2 regions of the Beduinella massiliensis genome follow, and region 2 is predicted to be linked to the other one. Evidence: a T-box and tRNA genes for the amino acid it is inferred to sense, from the RefSeq annotation. Region 2 holds a T-box; the other holds one or more tRNA genes.
The links. The T-box of region 2 lies ahead of C1725_RS16525 (alanine--tRNA ligase). A T-box ahead of a tRNA ligase gene usually reads a tRNA of that ligase, here a tRNA-Ala.
Positions count from the first base shown of each region.

Region 1: it has a tRNA-Ala gene. The T-box ahead of C1725_RS16525 (alanine--tRNA ligase) is inferred to sense a tRNA for this amino acid. The anticodon was not compared.

Region 1 covers NZ_LT963430.1:3,848,945-3,853,995, reverse strand. Annotated here, with positions in the region: gene C1725_RS18330 (RpiB/LacA/LacB family sugar-phosphate isomerase) at 1-172, shown strand, start outside; gene C1725_RS19575 (hypothetical protein) at 185-427, opposite strand; gene C1725_RS18320 (NUDIX hydrolase) at 543-1,202, opposite strand; gene C1725_RS18315 (DHH family phosphoesterase) at 1,190-2,164, opposite strand; gene C1725_RS19570 (hypothetical protein) at 2,225-2,392, shown strand; tRNA gene C1725_RS18310 (tRNA-Ala) at 2,658-2,733, opposite strand; gene C1725_RS18305 (HD domain-containing protein) at 2,889-3,827, shown strand; gene C1725_RS18300 (glycoside hydrolase family 172 protein) at 3,869-4,972, opposite strand; gene C1725_RS18295 (DUF2961 domain-containing protein) at 4,978-5,051, opposite strand, start outside.
Region 2 covers NZ_LT963430.1:3,437,523-3,442,573, reverse strand. Annotated here, with positions in the region: gene C1725_RS16530 (peptidoglycan-binding domain-containing protein) at 1-2,309, shown strand, start outside; T-box leader at 2,369-2,587, shown strand; gene C1725_RS16525 (alanine--tRNA ligase) at 2,629-4,443, shown strand; gene C1725_RS16520 (hypothetical protein) at 4,512-5,051, shown strand, end outside.

The DNA of each region.
Region 1 (5,051 bases), 410 kb from region 2:
CCAATGTGTGGAGCACGACGACGTTCAGGTCATCACCCTGGGCGGGCAGATCGTCGGTCACACCGTCGCGCTGGAGCTGATCGACCTGTTTCTTAACGCCCATTTTTCGCAAAGCGAGGAGTTCCGCCGCCGCGTGCAGAAGCTGGCTGACATGGACGGGGGCATGCCGTAAGATTGAGTTAGCTTAACATATGCCTGTGAAGTATATTGAAAGCCCTGGTCGCTGTGGAACTGCAACTCCGCAGCGACTCTCTTTTTCTCTTTCTTCATCGCTGACCTTATTGTGTCCAGTACTACCTGCGGTAGCCATAGGTCTTGCCCCTTTTAAGCCGAGGGCGCTTGTTGCCTCTTTTTGCGTCATTCCTTCTGACAGCATCTGCTGAATTTCCGGAAATAATCCCTGTACTCTTTGATTCCTTCGCGCCATATGCGAGTACCCCCTGATGCAGTTATTCTCCTACATCAGGGGGTACTTTGCCTATTCTCCGTTTTTTGCGGTTCGGTTCAAGCGCTCCGCAGGTCCTCTGTCTTTGCTTTTCGTCTTACGGCAGCTTACGTCCGCTTGCGATCAGGCGGCGATACACAGGCAGCATTTCGGGTTCTGAGACGAACTGCTCCAGTTGGTCGATCTCGATCCAACGTACCCCTTCGTTTTCGTCGGGGCGCACGTAAAGCGCCTGATCCTCCGACGCGACAAGCGCATAGGAAACGTTAAGGTGCAGATGTGTGGAGACATAGGCGCCCCGTTTTACGTGCCCCCAGACGGGCAGCACGTCGAGCGTCAGGATGTCCGGGGAAAGCGGACGAACCGAGACGATGCCCGTCTCCTCCTGCGCTTCGCGCAGCGCTACGGCGAGCAAATCCCCGTCCCCGTCTGCGTGGCCGCCCGTCCAGGCCCAGGATTGATAGAGCTTGTGAAACGCCAGGAGCACGCGATCCCGGGAGGGGTTGAAGATCATGGAGGAGGCCGTCATGTGAGCGGCCGCACTCCCGCGCGTAAGGGCGAGCGCCGGGTCTTTCTGAACGAGGGAGAGGACGAGCGCGCGGTCGCACCTCTCCTGCTCGCAGGAGGGCTGAAAGGCTTCAATCTGTTGTACGTACTTCATGCCGTCATTATAGCGGATGGAGGAAAAAAGAGCAAGGGGCGGGCGGCCGATTTTGTCCGTCATGACGACCGCGCGAGCGTCGTCTATCGATCGCACCTGAGGCGCTGCAGCGCATCCAGAAACAGATCGCGGATGATTTCGTCGGGATAGACGCCCAATTCCGATTCGTGCTCCGTGGTTATCACGCCGCCGGCCATGTAGGAGTGCCCGCCTCCGCTGCCGAGGCCTCGCAGGGCAAGATCGGTCAGCTTGCCCGCGTCTACCGTGTCCTGCTTGGAGCGAACGGAGAACTTGATGCCGTCTGCGCGGCGGTTAAAGACGACGGACAGGTTGATTCCGTCGAGCGACAGAAAAAAGTCGGAAATCATGGCGATCAGGTCGTCCGAGCAGGGATATTCGACCTCCGAAAAGCCTACGTCTGCGTAAACGCGGAACGTGTCGATCGCGCTCACATACGCCTTCAGGTCGGAAAAGGCCATGGTGCTGGAGGTGAGGGCGCGCAGTTCCGCGGCATTGCTGAGCCGGTTTAAGTAGCCGAACATGTCGATATCGAGACTGCTCACCCCGCGCGAGAACTGCCGCGTATCGTTTTGAATGCCGAACAGCAGGCAGGCAGCGGTCGAGGCGTCGGGAGAGACGCCGGCTTCTCGAAAATAGCTCGCCACGAGCGTTGCGCACGCCCCAACGGTTCGGATGTCCTGATAGACGTAGTCAGAAGCGACAAAGATGGGGTGATGATCGATACAGGCCTGGATGCCGACGGAGAGCGGTGTAATATTCCCATTTCCCTTCTGGCTGTCCACGCAGAGGACGAACGCGTCCGCCTCCAACGAGCCCAGCTCGTGAACGGGGACGGCCTTGATGCCAAAGACCTCCACCATCTTGCGGCCCGCGCGCTTGTCAAGCTGGCCGTCGTAGCATGCGATGGCCTTTATACCTGACGCCTCGAGCAACCTGCAAAGGCCGTGTGCCGACGCGAGTGCGTCCGGATCGGGGAAATTGTGCGTCTGTACGTAGACCGGCCGGTCCCTGCACAGGGCGAGCAAAGTGTCAAACATGTAGTCACGTCCTTCCTGCGCAAAGGCGCGCCGTTTAAGGACAGTATAGTACGATAGAGCGTGGAAGACAAGCCGGCGGAACTCAAGGCGGACGAGGGCTGCGAGAGCCGGGAAGATATCCTCAAGTGCATCTACGAGGGGCATGGGATGCCCGGCACGGCAAAGCGGGGGCTGGAGCAATTCAGGCAGTACCCTGCGCCGTTTGTGGCGGTACCGCCCGGGGAATGAAAACGCAGTTTGGTTTGCGTATATGCCTATTGCGCGTCGTGTACAGGGGGCAAACGGGCGACGGCGGGATGTGCCAGCCGCGGCTTAAAGGCTTTGAGGAATAGGCGCATATATGAATGGCGGTTTATCGAAACGGATGGATGAGCTGCTGGCACTAATTTATTTCCATTTGACGTGATGGGCCCGATTTTGTGCCTGTTGTCACGAACACATTCTGTGCCCAATTTGAACAAAAAAGAAAAACCGTTGATTTACAACGGTTTTTTGGTGGAGCATAGGAGATTCGAACTCCTGACCCCAACACTGCCAGTGTTGTGCGCTACCAACTGCGCTAATGCCCCGTGAACGAATAATATTATAGCATACGGATGCGGCGATGTAAAGAGAAATCTTCCGGGCAATGTCAAAAAAATTTGCGCTGGATGGTTGAAAAGCGGCGTTAAATCCCGTATGATGAAGAAAAGCACGGCGGGCAGCCGATCGATGGAGGCAGAGGATGGCAAACACCATAGCGCAGATTCGCAAGGACGAAAAATTTGAGGGGTATCTTCTGGTGCGCTCCGCGGAACAGCGGACGGCATCCAGCGGAAAGCTCTATCTGGATATGACGTTGGGCGACCGGACGGGAACCATCAACGCCAAGATGTGGGATGGCACGGTCGCGCCGCCGCCTCAGGGAAGCATCGTGCAGGTGCGCGGCACGGGCAACGAGTTCATGGGGCGCATGCAGCTTCGCGTGGAGCGCGTGAAGGTTACGGGCCCGGAGGAAACGGTGGACATGGCCCTGCTCGTCCCCTGCGCGCCCGAATTACCGGAGACGATGATGGGCGAGGTGCGCTCGACGGCGGAATCCATCGTGGACAGCAGCCTGCGCGCGTTGGTATTGGAACTGCTCGATCAGGCAGGCGAGCGCCTTCTCACGTTCCCGGCGGCGAAACAGATGCATCACGCGGAGCGCAGCGGCCTTTTGCATCACATGACGGGCATGCTGCGCTGCGCTAAGGCGATCGCGGCCGTCTATCCTTGGCTGAACGGGGACCTCCTCGCGGCGGGGGTCATCGTTCACGACCTGGCAAAGCTGAGCGAGATGGACGCCGATACGTTGGGCGTGGTTTCCGACTATACGGCGCAGGGCAAGCTCATCGGGCACATCGTGCGCGGCGTGGTGGACATCGAGAAGGCGGGAGATAAGGTCGGCGCGCGCAAGGACGTCGTGCTGCTGCTGCAGCATATGGTGCTTTCTCACCATGGAATCCCGGAATTTGGAAGCCCGGTGGCGCCTAAATTTCCGGAGGCAGAGGTGCTCAACACCATCGATACGCTGGACGCGCGCTTGTTTGAAATGCAGGAGGCGCTGGCGCGCACCTCGCCCGGCGGTTTTTCGGAGAAGGTCTGGGCAATGGACAACCGCCAGCTTTATAGGATTCAGGATTGAAAATTTGAAGCTGCCGAAATATGCGTCGGCAGCTTCTTTTTTTATTTGGCGTCGCTGTTTCTGCGGGGCAGACGCGCATCTACGGACGGCAGGCGATACGCAGGGTCGTGCGGCTCCTGCTGGTACCAGTAGGCGGTGCTGGAATAATCGTTGGAGAGTTTGTTGGCGTGCCCGTGTTCGATCGTCACGCGGATAGAGCGATCAAAGCGAATGGGGTCCTTGATGTGAAAGCGATACATGCTGTTCGCCCCCATCCAGGGACGGCCGAGTTCGTTGCCGGAGTAGACGGTCAGGCCGTGCCAGGGGGCGCTGTACTCCTGACGGGGGCAATAGGCAGTGTTAAAGTAATCCTCCGTGCCCGTGCCCTGAAGGGTAGGATGCGGGTCCCCATCGATGAAGATCATGTCGTCTCCCTCGCCGTACCAGTCGTTGACCTGCTTTTCAAAGTTAAAGATATTCAGGTTGCAGCCCACGTAATGCCCGCGCCCGGTCGCCTCTAAAAGGGTGTAATTGCCCACGCCGTCGGGGTTTTCAATGTCCCAGCCCGCGGGCCAGTCTTCCGGGCGGTCGATCCCTGCGCGCGCGCTGCGCTCACGCAGGGCGGAGCCAAGCTTTCGGGCGATACCGTCCGTGTCCGGCTCGCGTCGCCATTGCGCGTGAAAGCGCGCGTAGTCGGATTCGACGGGCGTGAGTTCATAATCCACGTAGTAGAAGAAGTTCATTGGCATGGGCGACTCGTTGTGCAGGGTGATTCGGGCGTTCTTTTCAAAAGGCATGGGGAAGTAGCAGTTGAACCCGCGTCCATCCTGCGGACACATCGAGAGGGGCTCGGATACAAAGTTGCGCGTCAGCCCCATGCCGATGCCGAAGAAATCCCCGACCGGCACTTCGACGCTGGGGGTCTCCTCGCCGTCCCAATACATCCGCAGAACCGCGCGGCTCAGGATGTCTTCGTCCTTGCTGCTCAGTGTGCACCAGATGTGGCGGATGATGCCGCTTCCCTCGATCTGCGCGACGGTATACGTCTCGCCCGCGGCGATGTGCGCGGCATCGTCGTTGCTGCCTTTGGGGTCTCCGCTGGAGATTCTCCGGGTTTTGCTGTCGCGGAGGAGAAAGAGCGTGTCCAGAGCGTTTCCTTCCGGCAAAATGATCATCCTTTCTGTTCTTGTGTTTCCATTCCCAGCTGCCGGACGGAGACGGACGGAAGTTCGGGAAGGCCGTTTT
Region 2 (5,051 bases):
AGCGAGTGGGCACGTTCACGCGCTCGGACAAGACGAGCTCCAACAACACGTCGGGCGTTACGGGCAAGTACGGCTACCTGCAAAACGGCTCGTCCGGGTCGGACGTCCGCCGCCTTCAGCAGAAGCTGACGGAGCTCGGCTACTATAAGGGCAACATCACCGGCAGCTACGGCAACCTGACGGAGCAGGCGGTGAAGGACTTCCAGAAGAAGGCCGGTTTGTACGACGACGGCATCGCGGGCCCCGCGACGCAGGCGAAGCTCTTCGGCACCTCGAGCTCTTCGTCCTCCTCGTCCTCAAGCTCCAAGGTCAACCTGACCAGCTCACAGATCAGCCAGCTTCAGTCGGACCTGAAGGAATTGAAGCTTTACGACGGCAGCATCACGGGCAATTACGGCACCAAGACCGAAGAAGCGGTGCGCAAGTTCCAGCGCAAGTACGGCCTTTCCGCGGACGGCATCGCGGGGGAGAAGACGCTCGATAAGATCGCGTCCGTCCTCAGCGGGTCCTCCTCTTCGGGAAGCTCCGGTACGATCTCTACTTCTTCCACCTTAAAGCTCAACTCCACCGGCACGGCGGTGAGGACGCTGCAGCAGAACCTCAAGACGCTGGGCTTCTACGACGGCAGCGTCACGGGCAATTACGGCCCCATGACCGAGGAAGCGGTGCGTAAGTTCCAGCGCAAGAACGACCTTTCCGCGGACGGCGTGGCGGGCAAGAAGACGCTGGAGAAGATCAACGCGGCGATGGGCGGCGGCTCCACCGATGGCTCCGGCACCTCTACGGGCGGGTCGACGACGACGCTCAAGGAGGGCTCCTCCGGCGAAGCGGTGAAGACGCTTCAGGAGAACCTGAAGACCCTGAAGTATTATACCGGCAGCGTCACGGGCAGCTACGGCTCCCTTACCAAGGAAGCGGTGCGCAAGTTCCAGAAGGACAACGATCTGACCGCGGACGGCGTGGCGGGCCCGAAGACCCTCAACAAGATTACAGCGAAGATCACGGGAAAAGACCCGGAGAGCGGCGACGGCGTCATTACCACCCCCACGCTGCGCAGCAATTACGGACGCACGAACAAGGACAAGGTCAACGTGCGCACGAGCCCGACCGGCAATTCCAAGACGATCCTTGCGCTCAACACCTACTTCAAGATCAACAGCTCGATGAGCAGCAACAACTACGTCTGGTACAACATTACCTTCACGGTGGGCGGCTACACCTCCTCCGGCTACATCCGCAGCGACATGGTATATGTGCTCACCAAGTCCGAGGCGGAGTCCTACCTCGCGGGCAATGTCACCGGCGGTGGCGAAGTCGTCGTCAACGGCTACATCAAGGTGACGGCGGACAACGTGCGCCTGCGTCAGGAAGCGAGCACGGACTCCAGCGTGATGGGTACGACCAGCAAGGGCGCTATCTATCCCTACATCAGCACGAAGAAGGACGGCGACGGCAAGAAGTGGTACGGCCTGAAGATCGGCTCCTGGATTCGTGAGGACTTCGTCACCACGAACGTCTCCGACGACGAAATCAAGGGCTCCGGCAGTGGCTCCGGCGGATACCGCACGCTGACGCTCAACATGGAGGGCGAAGACGTCAAGTCGCTGCAGCAGGCGCTGCGCAAGCTGGGTTATTACCCGGAGAGCAAGTCGATCACCGGCCGTTACGGAACCGGTACCGCCGAGGCGGTGCGCCAGTTCCAGCTCGACCACAACATCACGGCGGACGCCAAGGCGGGTCCGAAGACGCAGACCGCGATTTACGCGAAGCTCAACAGCTCCGCATCGACGACGCCGGCGTACGGCCTGGATGGAACGGCTTACTTCAACCCCGACTACTTTGCAAGCAAAGAAGCGATCAAGAAGGCCTGGGGCAGCGGCAAGGCGACGCTGTACGACATCAACTCCGGCAAGTCGTGGAACATCGTCCTGCAATCCGCTGGCAACCACTTCGACGTGGAGCCCGCCACGGCGGACGACACGGCCGTCATGTGTGCGGCCTACGGCGTGGGCAGCGCGCTCGAGCTGACGGACGACAACGGCCACTATAAGCGTCGCCCGGTGCTGCTGACGATCGGAAAGTCGACGTTCTGCGGCTCGATGTACGGCGTGGTTCACGGAAGCCAGAAGGTGACCAACAACAACTATCCCGGTCAGTTCTGTATCCACCTCAAGAACAGCAAGACGCACGGAAGCGACCACGTGGACGACGACCACCAGGCGGCGATCGCCAAGGCCGTCACCTGGGTCAAGAACAACAAGACCAGCGGTGCGGAACCGGGGAGCGTATATCCGGCGCCCACTACCTGATAACCTTCCGCGCCCGGCTTGACAAGCCGGGCGCTTCCGCGTTATAATACATCCAATATCAACACGCGATGAAGCAGAAGAGTACCGCACGGGATGCGCAAAGCGAGCCGGCAGAGGGTGGAAGGCCGGTGCGTGGGCGTGGGGGAAGCGGCTGCCGAGCGGCCTGCCTGAACGGAGTAGGGCGGGACGGCACACCCGTCGTTATGGGCAAGAGAGGGCGCGGCATTTCGCGCCAATCGGAGTGGTACCGCGAATGTCAGCGCCTGTTCGTCCCCGAACGAGCAGGCGCTTTTCTATTTTGGAAAGGAGCATTTTTATCATGAGCGTAAGACCTACGACTTCCAACGAACTGCGGGCGATGTGGCTCAGATTTTTTGAGCAAAAGGGGCACGCGGTGATTCCCAGCGCCTCCGTCATTCCGGAAAACGATCCGACCGTGCTGTTCACCACGGCGGGCATGCATCCGCTGGTGCCGTACCTGATGGGCCAGAAGCATCCGGCGGGCAATCGCCTTTGCGACGTGCAGAAGTGCATCCGCACCGGCGACATCGACGAGGTGGGCGACGCCTCGCACCTGACCTTCTTTGAAATGCTGGGCAACTGGTCGCTGGGCGATTACTTCAAGAAGGAAGCGATCTCCTGGTCCTGGGAATTCCTGACGGGCAAGGAATGGCTCGGGCTCGACCCGGACAGGCTCGCCTTCTCGGTGTTCGAGGGCGACGAGGAACGCGGCATCCCCCGCGACGACGAGGCCGCGAACTACTGGCGCGAAAACGGCGTGAAGGACGACCACATCTTCTTCCTGCCGCGCGCGAACAACTGGTGGGGCCCTGCGGGCCAGACCGGCCCCTGCGGCCCGGACACGGAGATGTTCATCATCACCGACAAGGAGCCCTGCGGCCCGGACTGCTCGCCCGCCTGCGACTGCGGACGCTACCTGGAGATCTGGAACGACGTGTTCATGCAGTACCATAAGAACGCGGACGGCGCCTTTGAGCCGATGGCGCGCAAGAACGTCGATACCGGCATGGGGCTGGAGCGCACGATCTGCGTGCTGAACGGCAAGAAGACCGTCTACGATACCGATGCGTTCACGGGCATCCTCGCCAAGATCGCGGAGCTTTCGGGCAGGGAGTACGGCGCGGACGAGAAGACCACGCGCGCCTTCCGCATCATCGCCGACCACATGCGCACCGCGACGATGATCCTGGGCGACCCGCGCGGCGTCTCCCCCTCCAACGTAGACCAGGGCTACGTGCTGCGCCGCCTCATCCGCCGCGCCGTGCGCTTTGGCATGGAGCTGGGCATGGGCGAGGGCTTTACCTGCGAGATCGCCGCGGTCATCATCGCGCAGTATCAGGACGTGTACCCGGAACTCAAGCAGAACGAGGCCTTCGTGCTCGAACAGCTGAAGCTCGAAGAAGCGCGCTTTGCCCGCACGCTGCGCCAGGGCGAGAAGGAGTTCGCGAAGATGGTCGCCCGCATGGAGGGCGGCAAGGTCATCGACGGCGTCAGCGCCTTCAAGCTCTACGACACCTACGGCTTCCCCATCGAAATGACCAAGGAACTGGCCGCCGAGCACGGCCTGACGGTCGATGAGGAGGGCTTTGCCGCCCGCTTTGAGCAGCACCAGAAGACCAGCCACGCGGGCGCGGAGCAGCGCTTCAAGGGCGGTCTGGCGGACCACAGCGAGCAGACCGCGCGGCTGCACACCGCGACCCACCTGCTGCACGGCGCGCTGCGCAAGGTGCTGGGCGACGAGGTCGCGCAGAAGGGCTCCAACATCACGGCGGAGCGCCTGCGCTTCGACTTCTCCTTTGGCCGCAAGATGACCAAGGAGGAGATCGCCGAGGTGGAACGCCTGGTGAACGAGGCGATCGCGGCGGACGCGCCCGTCGAGATGAAGGAGACGACCGTGGCCGAGGCCAAGGCGGAGGGCGCGATCGGTCTGTTCGAGAGCAAGTACGGCGAAAAGGTGCGCATGTACACCATGGGGCCGTTCTCCAAGGAAATCTGCGGCGGCCCGCACGCGAACCACACGGGCGAGCTGATCTCGTTTAAGATTCAGAAGGAAGAATCCTCCTCGGCCGGTGTGCGCCGCATCAAGGCGGTCATCGGGGCGAAGGCGGAGTAAAGAGAGGGGCACGGGGCCTTCAAAGTATTTTGTAGGCTCCGTAGCCCTTTGCCACAGTGAGGGTGTAAATGAGAAAGAAAAGGATATGCAGAACGCTGCTTGCGGTGGCTGTCATGCTATGCGCTGCGATTTTTGCGGAGACGTTTGTCTTCAATATGCATCATTGGCGGAGTTTGAACTATAAATCGCCTGAAGATATGCGAATGTCTCTGGGGGAAGGCTTCACACAGAATGAAGATGGCTCTTACACGGTGGACGACTTAGGAAACGCTTTTATTTTCATCGATAACATTGAAGCGCCTGTTTATAACCTGTATATCGATGCAGAACGGAACGACACCTGGGATTCCGTGGTGGAGTTCAGACCTTATGCAAACGACGAGGCGAACCAAAACCTCCATCAATTTAAATCCTTTTCTGTACTGTATGAGGTGCCCAGAACACAGTATGCGTTTTTTAACCTTTCAGGTAAGACACGCTCACTGGTTCTTTATCTGGGGGACGACATGCAGGGGGCTCAGGTCAGGATCAACGAGATTAGAATTAACGAGCCGATGCCTCTTTTCTTTTCCTGGATTCGCATGGTGATCGTATTCTTCGTAATGGCG